Regions from separate parts of the Cytobacillus spongiae genome, predicted to be linked through region 1. Evidence: riboswitches for the same ligand, from Rfam matches in the RefSeq annotation. Region 1 holds a riboswitch; each other region holds the start of a gene.

Region 1 (5,943 bases):
ATCTTTAGCGGCTCACAGACTATCTGAGAGTAGGCATGGTGCTTTAATGGTAGTTGAACGGAAGCAGCCTCTTGATGATTGGATTCATAATGGGTTTTCAATCAATGCAAAGATTAGCCATACATTGCTTGAAACCATTTTTTACCCAGGGAATCCGATGCATGATGGAGGAACGTTGATTCGTAAAGATACAATTGTATCAGCAGGTAATATTCTCCCGTTAACAGAAAAAAAGGTAGAAGGAATAAAGTTAGGTACAAGGCATCGAGCTGCTATTGGTTTAACCGAGCAAACAGATGCGATAGTAATCGTTGTGTCAGAAGAAACAGGTAGAATCACATTTGCTGTTGATGGGAAATTATATGTAGTGAAAACCAATTAATGGATATTTATTGATATAGATTGTTCCTTGTTAATGACGACGACCTCTCTAAAAAAGCTTTTCAACATAACCCATTTTGCTGGATACACATGGATGAATTCTTGTAGCATCCTATCTGAATAGATGACTAAATAATCAAGTTCACGATTGCTCTTAGATAAATCATAAAGCAATGCATGTGGGATAGAATAATGGGGGTAAATTTGCTGTTTATTCAACGGTACAACTTCGATGCTCTTATCTCTCATAAATTGCAAGCAATGATTCAGCTGAAGTTGTGTACTTTCTTCGTTTGACAATCCATTAACGGGAAACCTCTCATTTATTAGGCAAACGCCTTCCATACGTTACCAGTCCTTTCCTAATATCTATTTTCTTTATTTACATATGGAACTAGAAATATACCATTCTTTAGTAAATTGGGAACATACGTATGTGTGTAAGTCCATACCAATTTGCCTAAGCTCTCATATTTTAATGTAAAGGGGAAAGGAGGAGAGAAAGAATGTCAGAAGAACGAAGAAGACCAAGAGTCATAAATGCGGATAAAGTCATCATTCGGGCAAATGAAGTAATCGTAATTGATGAACGAGATCGGAAACGTAGACACCATCGCGATCGTTTTGATGTAGCAGGTTTAGATGACCGTCATTCTCATGATGACCATCGCGATCACCGTCGTTGGTCAAATCCATGGTTGAATTTCTAAGCATATGAACAGGAAAGTTACACTTTCCTGTTTGCGTTTTTTCAAGGTTATTTTCAGAAAGTAGTTGTTTTATACCAGGTAAGAATCCTTTCTTCATACGAAGACAAGCAGTTTTGGAGCGGAAGGATGCGAGGTGCCAGAGGGAACAGTGGGACAGGTAAGATCTCACAGGCGAAGCAGAGGAGGTTCACCGCAAGTCTCTCGAGAGTATCCTAGTGGGGAAAACTGCGCATGATTCAAGCAACAAATGATACGAAACAGCTTCTTCAAAAATAGGGTTCCATGTTGTTATTTTGACATATTCCTAGGAAATGGGATTTTTCGTGTTGCTAGTTGATAATTCTCCTTTAAGTAATTAAATTGATCTTTCTCAAATAACTTGTTATTCTCTACAGCGTATACATAGGAATCGTAGATGGTAGAGCCATAAATGATCGGTAAAAATAAAAACCATTCGGGGTTCAGGACTGAGGTTGCTTGTTCAATTTTCCCATCTACAAGGAAATGAACCGCTTCTAAAAAATGGGATAAATATATAAACGTAATCCACAAGATAAGAGTATAAAAGCTTAAAAATACTCGATGTATATAGAGATAGCCCATTCCCGGCATAAAGATTGACCAAATGACACTCATAATGGGCGTTCTTTTCTCCAAATAATTAATTTCAAGTGCACTGATCTTGAAATTAACAAAATTTGCGTTTTCCCTGGATGCTAATGTGTGAATGGTATTTAGGCTAACGCATGTTCGGTAACTATCCCATATGGCAAACAGCCATACAGGGATATATAATAGAAACCATTTAATATTAATGATTTCTTTCGCTTGCTCCCATTCTCCTGTAAGAGAAAAAATGATGGCTACATTGATATTCGCATTTGTATTGATTAGGATGACCCATAAGGTTAAGAGGGTAGCTCGGATATATTTGCAGAGATAAAAATGACCGAAGCCAGGGAATAAGGCCGACCAAAAGGCGACGATATACGGATCCTTTTGATGGATAATTGTTGTTCCTGTGATGCTAACATATGCGATTTGTCTTCTAGATTGATGAGTAGTGTATGACATTTGGCGACTCCTTTTGATCCTTACTTTTGAATGGAAGACACTCCAATAGCAAAATGTTCCCAAAGTGTCCTTTCGACAAAGTCTAGCTGTTTCTGCTCGCATTCAATAACAAGCACGATTTCTGAAGTTTTTCCTTTTAATAGTCGCTTTTGCTTATGAACAACCTTATGGATATAAACGTCAATTAAAAAACCAATTAAAAATCCAACTGCTGCACCAATCAGCCCCCAATAAATAGGTCCCCATTTTAAATTGAAGCCAATGCTTGCTCCGATAACAGAAAGAGCCGTTCCAAGTGCAGCTCCTTTATCAAATAAACTAACTCCATCTGACTTATGAAGGGTGTCAAATAGCCTGCGTTCTTGTTTGCGATTATCTAATGGGACAGCAAGAATTTGCTCATTGTCGATTCCATATTCTTCAAGTGCAGATAATGCAAGTTCTACATAAGGGGAACTCTCAAAAGTAGAGAATACAAGCATCATCTCACCTTCCTTTCTATGATCTTACTGCCATGTTCTATCCTTATTTTTGCTGTGTGATGCCAATCAAATGCTTTTGATAGGTTTTGCGAAGCCATTGTTTTTGATCAAGGATGTATAATTTATTTTGCTCTACGGTATTTATGTATGCATCATAAATAGCGAACCCATAGACAGATGGAATAAACATAAACCATTCTTTGTTTATCACCTGAATCATTTGGAGAGGGTTTCCTATGAAGAGGTAATAAATGGATTCCAAGAAGTTTGAAAAATAGAATATGATTAAGGTCCATAGCAATAGAAAAAAACTATTAATAATTTGAAAATTATACAGTTGCCCGAGCCCAGGTAAGAGCATGGACCAAAGTACTGCGTTTAGAGGAATGTTTTTATTGTAGTAATTGATGGCCATACCAGAAATGGTGAATCCACTAGAACTTAAATTACTTAACACGGCGATCTTGTTAAGACTAATTGCTGAGCGGTAGCTATCCCATATGGAAAAAAGATAGACAGGGATATAAAGCAACATCCATTGCTTATCGAGGATTTGTCCTGCTTTAGACCAATCGCCAGTAAACGAGTGCACAATAGCAATATTAATATTGGATTGTGTATTTACAAGTATTTCCCACATAAAGAGAATAATTCCTCGGAGATGCTTTCCGAGCAAAATATGTCCAAAACCAGGTAATGCAGCAGACCACCAAGCAATTATATATGGGTTACGTTGATGAATAATATTCGTTCCATATTTGGTTAAAAGAGCTTTTTGAAACCGGGGATGTGTTTGTGAATGATGTGTATTCATAACCCTTCCTTATGCCATGTATGATAGATTAATTGTCATGTATAGATTTCCCCAAGAATGAAAAAAAATCCATAAATAGAGAAAGTGAAGAGATTTTTAAGGAGTAATTGAACGTATATCGTAACTGCTCCAGTATGTGCCTGTAGAACTACTAAAAAATGATTGTCAAATGTTGTAGATTATATTATACTCAAAACAACACAATATTTAGTACAAAGTACTGTTTGTAATACTATATATGGTTAATAACCGTTAATGAAGGTGTCTGAATAGACTTAATAGGGAATCTGGTGGAAATCCAGAACTGTCCCCGCAACTGTAAGCGTGACGAATAAAGTATCCACTGTCGTTTGATGGGAAGGGCTTTTAGTAGGATGATCGCGAGTCAGGAGACCTGCCTTCTTTAAAGCGTGTTATCTTCTTCGGGAATTGGGAAGGTAAAGACGAGGGTATGATGATTAGATAGGTCGATTCGTTATCTATGATATATATTCTGCGCCTTTTATAGCCCATCCTCAATTTGAGTGATGGGCTTTTTATTGTGCAAAACCCAATTCTCCTGCCGCAATAATCGAAAACTATTGTTAGAAAAGAGGAGAAGTATGATCGAACAACTATCTACCGACGTATCTAGAACAATTCAGACGAAGTTAGTTTTACCCCCTGATACAAATCATATGGGAACAATCTTTGGAGGAACGGTTTTGTCGTACATTGACGAAATTGCTGCTGTTGCCGCTATGAAGCATAGTCAAAAAGTCGTTGTAACAGCCTCGATTGATCGAGTCAATTTCCTTTCATCTGCTAGAGTTGGGGATATTTTAACGCTAGAGGGTGTTGTAGTTTACACCGGAAAAACGTCTATGGAGGTCTACGTAAAAGTCGAGTGTGAACATTTAGATACAAGGGAACGTAGGCTAACAACTGAAAGCATGTTAACCATGGTTGCGATTGATGAAAAAGGAAAACCAAGCCAAGTGCCTCAAATCGTTCCGCAAACGGTTAAAGAAAAAGAGCTATATGATCAAGCAAAAGCGAGAAGGATAAAAAGATAATAGGGGGACCAATCATGCAACAGTTGAAATCAGACTTAAATCAAGTCTTAGAAACAGTAAAGCGTTTTTCAATTGAATACGGTGTCAATACATCAGACCTCGAGGAGGAGTTAATTGGAAAAAATTCATCTTCAATCCAAGAAGCAGCTTTATACTATGCATTGAATGAAATATCAATGGATAAGCCCAATTGGACGTACCTAGCTGCTAGAGTATACATACAAAGCTTGTATGAAAAGGTGGCAGCAGTGAGGGGGTATTCTGCTGAAACAAAATACGGGGATTTTTATCGATTAATTCAACATTTAACAGAGATTGGTGTTTATTCACGCGTGATAGTAGAAACATATAGCAAGCCTGAGATTGAAGAGCTAGGAAAGACGATCAATCCGGAGAAAGATTCCTTATTTAATTATATTGGGATCTTCTTGTTAGCCGATCGCTATTTAGCAAAAGATTATGAAAAGAACATCTATGAGCTTCCACAAGAGCGATTTATGTTAATTGCAATGGATTTAATGAGAAATGAATCAAAAGATCAACGATTAGAGCTTGTAAAAGAAGCATACTGGGCATTAAGTAATTTATATATGACCGTCGCAACTCCAACCCTTTCAAATGCAGGTAAGTCATATGGACAGCTGTCTTCTTGTTTTATTGACACAGTGGATGATTCGCTAGATGGAATATATTTAAACAATTGGGATATTGCTCGTTTAAGTAAAGATGGTGGAGGAATTGGCCTTTACTATGGAAAGGTACGAGCGCTAGGTTCAGATATTAAGAAGTTTAAAGGGAATTCATCTGGCGTAGTTCCTTGGATTCGGTTAGTGAATGACACAGCTGTGAGTGTGGATCAGCTTGGTCAGAGGCAAGGGGCAATTGCCGTCTATTTAGATGTGTTTCATAAGGATATTATGAATGGATTCCTCGATTTGAAGACAAATAATGGGGACGAACGCCGGAAGGCACATGACATTTTTACAGGTGTTACAATTCCGGATTTATTTATGAAAAAGCTGCAAGAGCTTGATGAAAATGGAAGAAGCATTGGGGAATGGCATACATTTTGTCCGCATCAGGTAAAGCAAATAATGGGATGGAAGGATGAAAATGGACAGGCTTTAGGACTTGAAGATTTCTACGATGAAACAGACCGTAAGTGGTTTACTGACAAATATATAGAAGCGATGAATCACCCACTTCTGCCTCGCAAAACGTACCGTGCAATGGATATAATGGCAAGAATAATGGTCGCACAACTTGAATCAGGTACACCTTATATGTTTTATCGTGATGAAGTTAATCGACAAAATCCGAATAAGCATCTAATGGGAATAGGGAAAACATCTATCTACTGTAGTAATTTATGCACGGAAATTACACAAAATATGTCTCCTACAACGATCCAGAATGAATACGAAGAT
Region 2 (5,943 bases), 1.4 Mb from region 1:
TTTGTGCTTGTTCCTTCATGAACGGTTTATGGCAAACATAAACAAAGGAACTTCCTTTCCAAGTTACTTATTGTATTACGGTTTCATACATATATTAATTATTCACAGCCATTCTTCCGAGTGCCCCATCCTCAACCAAGAGATCCTGTAGGTCATACATGGAGATTGGAAACATAGGAAATCCATAGACATATGGAGTTATTTCGTATAATTGAAAATAAATGACTAGTATTTTATCAGCAATATAAAAATTTTGATTCGGTCTAATTTCAGTAAAATCTCCTAGTGTTTGAATCTTCCTATCATTTATTTGATTCTTGATGATTTTCGATAGCCTTTTTACATAATCACTTCCCGGTCTAAATAAGCTTTCTATCGTACATTTCTGTTTCTTTTTCAGATCAAATGTAAGAGATTGAATGAGGGTCATTCCGTGGGCAGCTTGATTATGATACGTATAGTTGGTTAAGGATAAACTTAGCACTTGACGCTGATTATTTTTTATTTCATATGAGCCCAGCATTTCCTTTACCGTTGACGGCTCCTCTCCTGCTTGTTCATTAATTAGCTTTTGAGTTTGAGAAACAATATCACGATTGATTTGGTGTTCAAATATGATTTCTTTCATACCAAAAATATGCGGATAATATACATTTTCTCTAGTTCCATCACTAACCATTCTTGTTGAAACTGCAACTGGAAATGTCATCGTCATGATGAATCCTCCTTCATAATCGCTGTTCCACACATTGTATTCTATACAGAACAAGGTTATGAGGAGGACTTATTGTAACAAGTATGATAATGACTCTCTTGTTTTATTTTTTCATACGAATTAATAAAGCAGCTATAAATAGGATAACTGCAATTAATAGTGCGGTTCCAGTACCTATTGAAGTAAATAGACTTAAGAGAATAATGATTACCCCGAGTAAAATTAATGTATTTGCCATTTGAATCTCCTCCATTCATAAATTCACTAGCATTTTTGTTTTCTTACTTGAATCTCTTATTCCCCCATTCATATAAGCAATAAACTTTTATATGAAAAATAACACTCTTTTTCATTTGGATCATACATATTCTATCGTCACATGACACAAACTACTAGAAAAAAATGGGTGGAGGATTTTATGGCATTTGTTATTTTTTTCTTTATCTCATGGTTTGTCATCGCGCTATTTGCCGTTACGAAGAAAAGTCTTTCGTTGTCTGCGAATACATTTGTTTTTCTTGTTGTATTAATCTTTAGTGTAAATTTCACCTGGATAATCGTCGATGAATTTGAGTGGGTAACAGTAGCCGAGAAAGCTTTACCCTATACGGCATATCTACTAACTAGAACTATCATCGTCCCTTTTGTTCTGCTATTGCATGTGAATTTTTACAATAATGCGGGAAATACTTCAAAGAAGGTCATAGTTATATTGGCGGCTGTTATATCACTATTATTTGTCAGTGTCCTCTCTCGTTCTTTAGGTATTACAGAATACATGGAATGGAATTATGGATATAGTGCCCTTTATTATCTATTTTTGAACGGAGTGGCTATACTTACATCTAAGCTTTACAAGTGGCTCTCTAGGAATGAGGTGAGCTTCTCATGATGCTTTGGGAATCCTTTGATCAAAATGAAATCTATATACTACTCTTATTCTCTGTTGCCTTAGGAGCTTTTCTGTTGTTTAAAAAGATTCTTCCCAGGTATATCACAATATTATTTTTAACGTGGGGCTTTGCGAGCTCTCTCTTATTTGATTTCACCATTGGCGGAGGATTTCATGACTACTATAAAGTAAACGACTCCAATCATTACGAGCTCTTTGATTTAATCACTTACTTTTCCTTTTCGTTTTTCGGCTATTTCTTTGTGTATTTTTATGAGAAATTTGCTATACAAAAAGTTACATTTATCCCCTATATCCTAGGCTGGACAGTTATCGGTTTAACGATGGAAAAATTGTCAACTATTATGGGTGTCATCCATTACCAAGATGGATATAGTATTCAATTCTCTGTAGTCGTATTTTTAATTGTACAGACCACAACGGCCCTGTATTATGAGCTAGTTAAGCGGAATTCAATATCTCCTGAAGGCAATTAGCTAACATTTGTTTAGATGGAAAAGAGCTTCTTCGGAAGCTCTTTTCCACCACATTCTGTTCTGAGCTTTCTCTAGCAACAGGGTCAAAGCAAATTGAAACCCACAAACGAGATTAATGTCCCTAGGTTTACCTAAAGCCCAACATCAATCCTTAAACAGCTTTCGTGACTCTTCTGGAACAAACACAACTTCTTGGATTTTATGGTCAGATGTTAGGTTGAGTAGCACCATTTCACCATTACTAAATTTCAGTAACTCGTAGGTCTGGAAACTCGTAGCACTGCTCATTCGTTGATATACTTGGTTTAGCACTTGTTCTGATAGTTGGTGCTCTCTTCCATCAGCAATGTAAGGCGAAATAATCTTTATATTATTCGTTCGAGCCGCTTCTTTAAACTGGATGCCTACTTCAACTGGACCTACTTTAGCGAACAGCACCTGATGGATGAGTAAATAGCATGAAGTTAAGACAGATAGATAACACCAAGACGGTTTTTCTTCGATTCATGTTTCATCACCCAAACTCATTTTCCCATTTATACCCTATAATCAACAGATATTTCAGACTTCTACTTTATTGCTTGGCTAATTTCTTAAACTCCTGATATTGTTCAGCCGTAATGCTACTTCCAATTCTAGCCATCATAAAGTTGGTTTCATAGAGGGCAATATCAGGATCTGTTGTTTCAAATTCGATGAATTCTGCTGACTTTAGTACATTTTTCAGAATTCTGCTATAAGGAAGCGGATCTCCATCTGTCATTCCCAGATCCCAGTGCCAACAATACTCCAATGACACAATGATAGATTGTACCATTTCATCTTCCTCAAATAACCCTTGTATAAGCCTTTTTCCTAGTCCTAAATTTCGAAAGGAAGGTGCTACCTCCATCACACCTACCATTTTAAGGTAGGGGAGTTTATGCCAGCGCTCATCCTCTTCTGGTGGAAGAATAATGGTGTATCCTACAATATAGTGCCCGGAGACAGCTAGGGTCATCATTGCATTTCCCCTCTCGATCGCCTTAATCATAGCCATTTGCTGATTTTCTGCTGGACGAAATCGGTTTAATTGTTCATGAAACGGAATCGTTTGTAACCTTCCTTTCATCTCCATTTGATCTTTAATCAACTCTACTTTCATAGTTCATCCCCCATTTCCATGAGGCAGAAAAAAACCACCTCTCTAATAAGAGAGATGGAAGATACACAACGTAGATTCATTAGCAAACAGACCTGTCGTCCCGCCAACACACCTCGTTGCATCTTCCTAGCTCCCGAAGAAGATACGACACATAAATAAGGCAGGTCTCCTGACTTGTGTTTCCTCCTACTCTAAGCCCTTCCCATCAGAAGACAGTGGCATGCTTATTTCGTCAACACTTACAGTTGCGGGAACAGTCCTGGATTTTCACCAGCTTCCCTTTTAAGTCCAAGTGGACACCTTATCTACCGGTAATATCATTATTTCATGTTGATACATTCTTTAAAAATATTGAATTTCCTGCCTATGAATAGGACTTTATCTATTCTTTGCCATTCTGTAATTTTTTCACCGATAAAAAATGCTGATACGCTCTAATCCTTTTATTAAGCTGATAAATTAATGGCCATGATAAGAGAAGAATCAATAACGCATAGCCATAAAATGCAGCTTCAAAGATGATGGCCCATCCACCGAAGAACAAATTCCCCATTAAATATATGAATAAAATTAACAATGACGTAATCATGTATTTTGTAATAAATGGAATCTTGCTACTTGTAAGTACTTTTACATGAACCCAAACAGAAATCACACAAGAAACCATGGCAATCACCATACTAAAGAAATAGCTTTCTACGGATGAAAATAAATTTTCTCCCATTAGAAAAAGAACGATTGCTCGGATCACCATACCTAAAACAGCTGATATGATAATTGCTTCTATAAAATATTTTTTCATCGCATCTTACCTCATTCCTAAAAACTCTTTAAACGGTCCAACAAAGCTTTTGGAAACTTCCACTTCTTTTTTTGAATGAACAAATTTGAGAAGCAGTCTGCGATTGAACCAAGGAATTATTTTCGCAACGGAATCAATGTTAACGATAAAGGAACGGTTTACTTTAATAAACCGTTCATTTGGCAAACGTTCCTCCAGTTGATAGAGTTTTTCTTTTAAACGATATACCTCTTTTGCTGTATGACATAATACGGCAGAATCCACTGCTTCAAAGTACAATACTTGCTCATGGTCAATCACATAAAATTCCTCATTGTGACTTCCAATAATTTTTGATGTAGCTGAGGTAGGGGCGAATGGCTTTAGAATTTCACCTAGCCTGTTCAGATCGTTCGGGTCGAACACAATGCATGGTAAAAAACCGCTATGAAGTCCCTCCTCCACCATGTAAAGATCCGCTTCTCGATAGATTTCTATTCCATATGGTTTTAATCGATTGATTAATTCCTCACGAATTTCATTTCTGCAAACAAGACCTACTCGCATTATAACTCCTTAATGATTCAGCTTTTTTCTTCGCTCCAAGCGATGTATATATACGATGGTTAGAGCTAATATCAGTATAATACAGCCAACCAAATATTTCCCGAACAATGAGTAAAAGGTCGTCACACCTTCTGTCGGAACGTGCCCCCTCATGACCCAGTGGTCTGTTGAGAAATGGTCCATTTTCGTTAAAACCTGACCTTTGTAATCGGTAATCATCGACATACCATTAACGGTTTGCGTAACAACATTCGCCCCGTTCTCAATCCCTCTGAAGTTTCCAACGATCGTATGGTAGGGAGAAAGTTCTCTCCAATCAGCAGATGGAATAAACAAGATATCTACCTTAAGCTCTCCAATTTGATCAACCACTGCAGGAAAATCCTTATCCCAGCATATAATCCCCGAAAGCCGGCCATATTCCGTATCAACGGTGGTCAATTCCTTATTCCCCATGACCGTATTTTCTACCGCATTGCCCCCATATTTATAATGCTCTAATGCTACATCTCCTTCAGGGTTAATGATATATAAGACATTTTCATTCGGTTCTTCCTCCGCTGTGAATATATAGGGAACGGTTAAAATGTAGACCTGATACTTCCTTGCAACCTTTTTTAGCTTATCTAAATACATGGATGTCTGTGATTCATCTATAACGATGACACCCTCTGAATGATGAATAATTTTGGCACCTGATTTTGCCTCAGCAACCGTCAATTCTAGCAGCCCATCCATTCGCTCTTCCGCTTTTTCAACAAAATCACTCATGTCCTTTTTGTGTAAAGTAAAGATTTCTAATACATCAGAGTCCGTTCGATCCACCGTATGAATTCCTGATACAGCAACCGTTTCTTCATGCTGATGGATATACATTCGCAAACCGCCTAAGGTAACAATGAGGGCAAGTGCTGTCACACTAATGATGGCCACTCTTCTTCGTTTGGTAAAATCCAAACTTACCCAATAAATAATGGATGCTACCCATGTAATGAGAAAGGTAATTCCTGTAACCCCTATAAAGGACGCAAACTGAGCAATTGGCAACATATCATGCTGCGAATAGCCTAACACCCCAAAGGTGCCATACGGATTAAAATATACATTTGTAAAGTCTAATAGGGAGTAAGTACAGGGTAAAATGAAGGTTGCTAGAAAAGAACGGGCTTTTGAAAAGTAAATTTTTTGCCACACGAACGGAATGGCATAAAGAAACCCTGCTGCCGCTGGAATGAATTCAAACATTGGAATCGGGAGTTCTGGAAGCATCTTATGAAAGCTCAATTGATTACTCAATGCTGTGACCAAACTTAACGAGATCCAAGCCAACTTCCAACTCATGTCTTT
Region 3 (5,943 bases), 540 kb from region 1:
CTGAATACTGAGGAAGCATGAGTAAAATTAAGAGCTGGTTCACGAAGTTGGATAGCGAAATAATATGAGGATGGGACATAACTAAATGCTCCTTCTCAAAGACGAACAATGACTTTTATAAAAATATTTATGTCGTAAAAACAATTTCGTTCCACCTGCGCTGCAGACACTCGCTTTCCGCGGGGAGGAACCGGAGCCTCCTCGCTGCGCTTTGGTGTCTCAGCCTTTCCTCTATTTCCCTTAGGAGTCGCGTGCCTTCCGCTCCATTCTACTATTTTTTAAAAATTTTTTTTCCGAACAAACAAAAATAGCCGAACTAGTAAAAAGAGATCACTCCTGATCGTTCGGATAGACCATTGACTGAAATACTGATGTCGCAGCCACGTTTTTTTTTTTTTGCAAACTTGGACTTTTTCATACTGGAAAGGAAAGCTGACTTTATTAGCAGCTTACCTTTGTTTTTTTATCTAAAATTTCCAGCGATAATGACCGGTAATCGGAGCTTGAAAAGAAGTTAGTTTGATCTCAGCTGCGAAAGGGGGAGTGTTGTGAATGACGTATGGAATACCATCCTTTGTTCGTTTGTCTGATATGATGCCGATGTGGTCAAGTGAGTCTGAAAGAAAAACGACAATGTCACCAGCTTGCCATTGCTCAAGATTCGCAGCATTCCCTGGAATCACGTCTGTTGTTAGGGACTCTGCATATCGACGAAAGAAAACATCTTGATTCGGGACTCTTCGAAAATCAATATTTGGATCTGGCTGCTTCGCCACTCGTGGGTAGAGGTCTACATTCGCTGATATGTCCTGATCCATTAAATCCTTTAAGGTAATGTTCGCCCCGTGAAACCCTCTCCAAATCACATCTGTGCAAACGCCTTCATCTTCTGGTGGGTATCCACCAGCATAATATTCGCTCTTATATAGTGTTTTTTGGTCAACCTCTTTTCGTGCGCTTTGAACGATATCAATGGGGTCTGCAATTCCATTGGCATTTATGTCAACTTGCGCGTACAAGTCTGGGACTTCTATGGCTTTTTTGAACGGGTTTTCAAAAGAGATGCCAATTGAATTGATGATGATGCCATTTTGATAAAAGAGGACGAATAACAAGAGACCAACGGCAAACAAGCTAACTAGCAATCTCTTCATTTTTTCTCTCCTAACTTGGTAGATAATATGTAGACGTGTAGCAGTTAGAAAAAGTTTCCTTTATGTTTGTAATTGAGTGAATTTCATCATTTTAATTCCTTATGTCTATTGGATTTCAAGGCATGAAAAAAGGAGTACCTCCCTTACAATCGAATTAGTTAAGTACGACCAAAGAACAACTGTTGAACGAGAGAATGTCTATTTAAAAGAATTCTTCCAGTTAAACAATCTGAGACAGTGAAAGGGAAGAAAGACCAAACCTCATTTTGATTTGGTTACTGTTATTTACCATGAATCAAAATGAGCGGCAGATCGAATCAATCAACATTTGAACAGTTCACAACCAGTGGCAGCTTCATTTTTTTGACCCTGGTCAGGAAAACCCTGACGAAAACCCGTTGATTGGAGCGGAAGAAGCGAAGACTCCTGCGGGATCAAACGGACAAGTGAGATCTCCGAAGGAGCGAAGCGACGAGGAGGCTCAGCGCCGGCCCCGCGGAAAGCGTAGCGCCTGGAACGCAAATCAACAGCCTTGTTTTAAGATGAACTTATTTTAATAGAGCAGTTTCAAATCAGGGCTACCCTTCCTTCCTTTTAAAATAGTAATCATGAAATGATTCAGAATTATCCATTTTTCATTAAGTAATAAAAATAGTAAGTAAATCGATGACGAATGTATGTTCTTATGTTAAAATGTGGTTATTGAATGTTGAAGGGGATATGGAAGATGGGAAAAGTTTCGTTCGTGCATTTTTCGGATGTGTATTTGCCAAAATTACTTACGTTTGAACTTCCGGATGAGCAGGCGCAGTTTACGGCATTGCCTAAGGATAAAATCGAATCATTCGAAGATCAACACCGGATGGTTATTTTATATGATAATGAGCCTGTTGGATACTTTCTTTTACATGCTACAGAGCGTGTAAAGGATTATTCTGATCAGCCTAATGCCATGCTGCTTACGGCGTTGTCGATTAACTATGCGGAGCAAAGGAAGAGCTATGCGAAAAAAAGCATGATGCTGCTAAAGAAGTTTGTGCAAACAGAGTTTCCCGAATGTACGGAAATCGTCTTAGCTGTGAACCATAAGAATGTTCCTGCAAAGCAGCTTTATTTAGCAGTTGGCTTTGAAGATACGGGCATTAGAAAAGTGGGCTCAATTGGCGAGCAATGGGTGATGAGACTCAGAGTAAAGTAATTGTAAAATATTTCTTTGTTATAGAAAGCTAATTATAGTAAAATAAGTATTAATTGAATATGTATTGCAGAGATTGGGTGCTATGTTGATAGCATAATAGGGAATTCGGTAAGAAGCCGAAGCTGTTTCCGCAACTGTAAGTGCTGATGAAATAAGAAATGCCACTGTTTGAGCAACCAAATGGGAAGGCTCTTAAAGTAAAGTGAAGCACAAGCCAGGAGACCTGCCTTTTCTTGAGCGTATTTTGCTCTTCGGAATAAAGAGGATTGTACGGCAGCTTTTCTATGAAACAACTTAATCTGTTTACATAGCATTTTTCGCCGGCCAATGAACTTTGGGCGGTTTTTTTTCGTTGGATTAAAAGACGCTTCTTGCAGACTATTCAAATCGAACAATAGGGGGGCGAACATTTGGAAAAAGACATGCGGTTTCTTTGTTATCCATTTATGCGTGAATCGGTATCAACTGTAGATTTTGAAATTCGAACGGATTCCTTGACGACTCGTATTGGACAAGCCGCAGCCTTAACGAAAGATGTAGAGGTAGTCCATAATGATCTCATGTATTTATTGCCAAATGCTTATCATTTAAACGGGTCTGTTCGTGGAAAGGTAGCGATAACTGAAGAGAAGCTGAATCGATTAAGTGAGATGTACGACTATTATGTAAATGAGGTGGAAGATCAGATTGCTCATTTTCTACTTCCACAAGGAACGGAGGCAGCGTGTGTTCTTCATGTTTGCCGGAGTGAAGCGAAAAAGTCGGTACGTGCATTGCACAAAGTAAGCTTAGAGAGAGAAGTACCAGATATTTTGTTCGATTATGCTCATTTGCTTGCCAATGTACTTTTTGTCATGGCTGTATACGTAAACAAGCAAAATGGGGTCGAAGAAATTCCGTTTATTAGTGAATCATACCCTACGAAAAAGAAGAAATAGATAGGAGAACATGATGAAAACAAAACAACTATTCAAGTTTGTATCCATTATTATGCTTGTATTTTTTTTACAGGCATGCCAAGCAGCAGATGAGAAAACCACAGAAAAGTCAGAACCAAAAGTGGAAGAACCACAATCATATACTGTGACAGATGACTTAGGAAATGAAGTAACATTTGATGAAGTTCCAGAAACAGTGATTTCTTTACAGCCCAGCAATACGGAAATCCTATTTGAGCTTGGTGTGGGGGAGAAAATTATTGGTGTAACGGATTATGATCATTATCCGGAAGAAGCAAGTAAGATTGAACGAGTTTCTGATTCAGTGAATATCAATGCGGAGAAAATACTTTCTTTAAAGCCAGATGTGGTGATTGCTTACACGGTAGGAGAACAAGAGGCATTAAAGCCGATAACGGATGCTGGCATTCCTGTATTTGTTATTCAATCGGCAAGTTCCTTTGAAGATGTATACGGAGATATCGAGCAGTTGGCTGACGTAATGGGTGTAGCGGAAGTTGGGGAAGAAGTAGTCGAAGAAATTCAAGCCAATATGAAGGAAGTAGAAGAGAAGCTATCAGGAGTAACGACGAAGATGCCATTATATCTGGAAATCAGTCCATCACCAGATATTTACACAACCGGGATGAAGACGTTCCAGCAGGAGATTGTGGACCGTGCGGGGGTTGAAAACGTATTTGGTGATCAAGAAGGCTGGATTAAGGTAGCTGAAGAGGAAGTCATTTCTCGAAATCCAGAGTTAATTGTAACTACAGTAAATTATGTTGAAAATGCAGTTGCGGAAATCAAAGGGCGTTCGGGTTGGGACCAAATCAAAGCCATCCAGAATGATCAAGTCTTCTTACTAGATGCTGACGTTTTGTCTAGACCAGGGCCTCGAATTGATGATGCGGTAGAATTATTAGCGAAGACAGCCTATCCAGAGCTTTTTCAATAAGTAGAATAGGAGAGAGAAAGATCTAGATTTCTTTCTCTCTTTTTTATAGGGAAAAATAGGAAGATGCCTTTTATTGTGATATAATTATCTGAAAATTCATTTTAATAGGAGGTTAGTATGAAAGAAGGAGCCATCTATACATGGGAGAGGTCATTTACGAATGAAGAGGTGTTAGAATTTGGGAGAGTGTCTGGGGACCAGGGGAGACATCATGTGGAGCCAGATGAGAAAGGGCGTTTGATGGTTCAAGGCTTGCTAACAGCAACGATTGGCACGAAAATTGGTGGGGACTTAAATTATATTGCGAGAGAAATGATTAGTGAATTTATCCGGCCTGTATTTACTGGTGATATCATTACGTGTGAAGTGGTAATTAATAAGGTCATTCAGATGGAAGGATTCAAGAAGATTAAAATGGAAACGATTTATCGAAATCAGCATGGGAAGGAAGTTCTTACAGGCTCCAGTCATGGGATTGTTCGAGATGAATAGGAGGATATGATGGTGGTTTGACGCACGGCTTAGGAATGTCCAATACAATTTGAAAAAATTGACAAATGGGAAAGAGAATTTGCAATCATTCCCATTTGTCGTAATACGAACGAAAACCCTTTTATAATTAGTGAGATGCCACTTTTTCCACATGGATCCGTCCTGAGAAGAAGGTCGCACCTCCGCCCATATCTGCTAGGCGATCAGGGGTAAGAGCGTTGACGAGCTGTTTTTTACCAGGAGCATCCGCCCATAGACCTTGTGAGACAACGACCCCAGGAAGAACCTGACTCCCAACGTTTGCACGCATAATACATTCGCCACGTTCATTCCAAATGCGCGCGAGATCTCCATTTTCGATGCCCAGCCTCTTCCCATCCTGTTCATTTAGGAAGATTTTCGCTTCTTTTTCTAGTTTCATATGCTTGTCATTGTTAGAGAAGGTCGAATTTAAGTAATTATGATTCGGCCCTGGAATAAACTGAAAGGGATATTCACTCTCTTCTTCAACTGGAAGGTAGGTTGGAAGAGGAGGATACCCATCTTGAAGCATGGCTTCGGAATAAAGCTCAATTTTCCCGCTCGGTGTGTGAAGGCTTCCAGGGAACAATGGTTTTACGTTCGCCTTTGCAAAGCCCTTTTCTTGAAGGGTTTCGAGATTGATTGATGTTAAATACGGGTTCTCATGATGCGTAAGTGCCTGCTGAATCATGTATTCATCGGTATCTTGGAAGGCTGAGTCTGTATAGCCCATCGCAAATGCAAGGGAACGAAACACATCTGCATTCGATTTTCCTTCGCCATATGGTTCAATGACAGGTTGCTGTAATTGAGCGTAATGATGCCAATAAGAAGTATATAAATCGGTATTTTCATAGGAAGATGTTGACGGCAGGACTAGATCAGCATATTTGGCTGTGTCCGTTAAAAAGAGGTCGTGAACAACGGTAAACAGATCCTCTCTTTCTAAGCCCCTGCGAACTTTATTGGCTTCTGGTGCAACAACCGCAGGATTAGCGCCATAGACATACAGCGACTTAATCGGATTGGTTGGATCCTCGAGTGCTTGTCCAAGTAGATTCATATTAATGACCCGTGGGTTTTTCTTCGTTCGCAGCTCAGGCTTTTGCAACGCCTTCGTATTTAATCCTAAATAACCGCTATTTCCCTTAATCGCACCGCCACCTTTATGGAGCCATGCAC

What was found. Region 1 has a riboswitch for cobalamin ahead of LS684_RS11795 (acyl-CoA thioesterase). Riboswitches for the same ligand answer to the same signal wherever they lie in the genome.
Region 2: linked by a shared signal. The riboswitch ahead of LS684_RS04765 (GNAT family N-acetyltransferase) and the one ahead of LS684_RS11795 (acyl-CoA thioesterase) in region 1 are both predicted to bind cobalamin.
Region 3: linked by a shared signal. The riboswitch ahead of LS684_RS09125 (hypothetical protein) and the one ahead of LS684_RS11795 (acyl-CoA thioesterase) in region 1 are both predicted to bind cobalamin.

The regions. Positions count from the first base shown of each region.
Region 1 covers NZ_CP089997.1:2,336,110-2,342,052, reverse strand. Annotated here, with positions in the region: gene cdaS (sporulation-specific diadenylate cyclase CdaS) at 1-382, shown strand, start outside; gene LS684_RS11820 (hypothetical protein) at 379-726, opposite strand; gene LS684_RS11815 (hypothetical protein) at 888-1,091, shown strand; gene LS684_RS11810 (hypothetical protein) at 1,380-2,165, opposite strand; gene LS684_RS11805 (glycine zipper family protein) at 2,186-2,650, opposite strand; gene LS684_RS11800 (hypothetical protein) at 2,691-3,461, opposite strand; cobalamin riboswitch at 3,704-3,877, shown strand; gene LS684_RS11795 (acyl-CoA thioesterase) at 4,064-4,516, shown strand; gene LS684_RS11790 (ribonucleoside-diphosphate reductase subunit alpha) at 4,531-5,943, shown strand, end outside.
Region 2 covers NZ_CP089997.1:904,051-909,993, reverse strand. Annotated here, with positions in the region: gene LS684_RS04780 (DUF3298 and DUF4163 domain-containing protein) at 95-715, opposite strand; gene LS684_RS24095 (hypothetical protein) at 819-953, opposite strand; gene LS684_RS04775 (hypothetical protein) at 1,134-1,607, shown strand; gene LS684_RS04770 (hypothetical protein) at 1,604-2,104, shown strand; gene LS684_RS04765 (GNAT family N-acetyltransferase) at 2,679-3,248, opposite strand; cobalamin riboswitch at 3,391-3,567, opposite strand; gene LS684_RS04760 (hypothetical protein) at 3,631-4,050, opposite strand; gene LS684_RS04755 (LytTR family DNA-binding domain-containing protein) at 4,057-4,596, opposite strand; gene LS684_RS04750 (nitrilase-related carbon-nitrogen hydrolase) at 4,606-5,943, opposite strand, start outside.
Region 3 covers NZ_CP089997.1:1,800,376-1,806,318, forward strand. Annotated here, with positions in the region: gene LS684_RS09105 (alpha/beta hydrolase family protein) at 1-21, shown strand, start outside; gene LS684_RS09110 (DUF1287 domain-containing protein) at 468-1,154, opposite strand; gene LS684_RS09120 (GNAT family N-acetyltransferase) at 1,882-2,352, shown strand; cobalamin riboswitch at 2,411-2,597, shown strand; gene LS684_RS09125 (hypothetical protein) at 2,763-3,290, shown strand; gene LS684_RS09130 (ABC transporter substrate-binding protein) at 3,304-4,248, shown strand; gene LS684_RS09135 (FAS1-like dehydratase domain-containing protein) at 4,366-4,740, shown strand; gene LS684_RS09140 (molybdopterin-containing oxidoreductase family protein) at 4,868-5,943, opposite strand, start outside.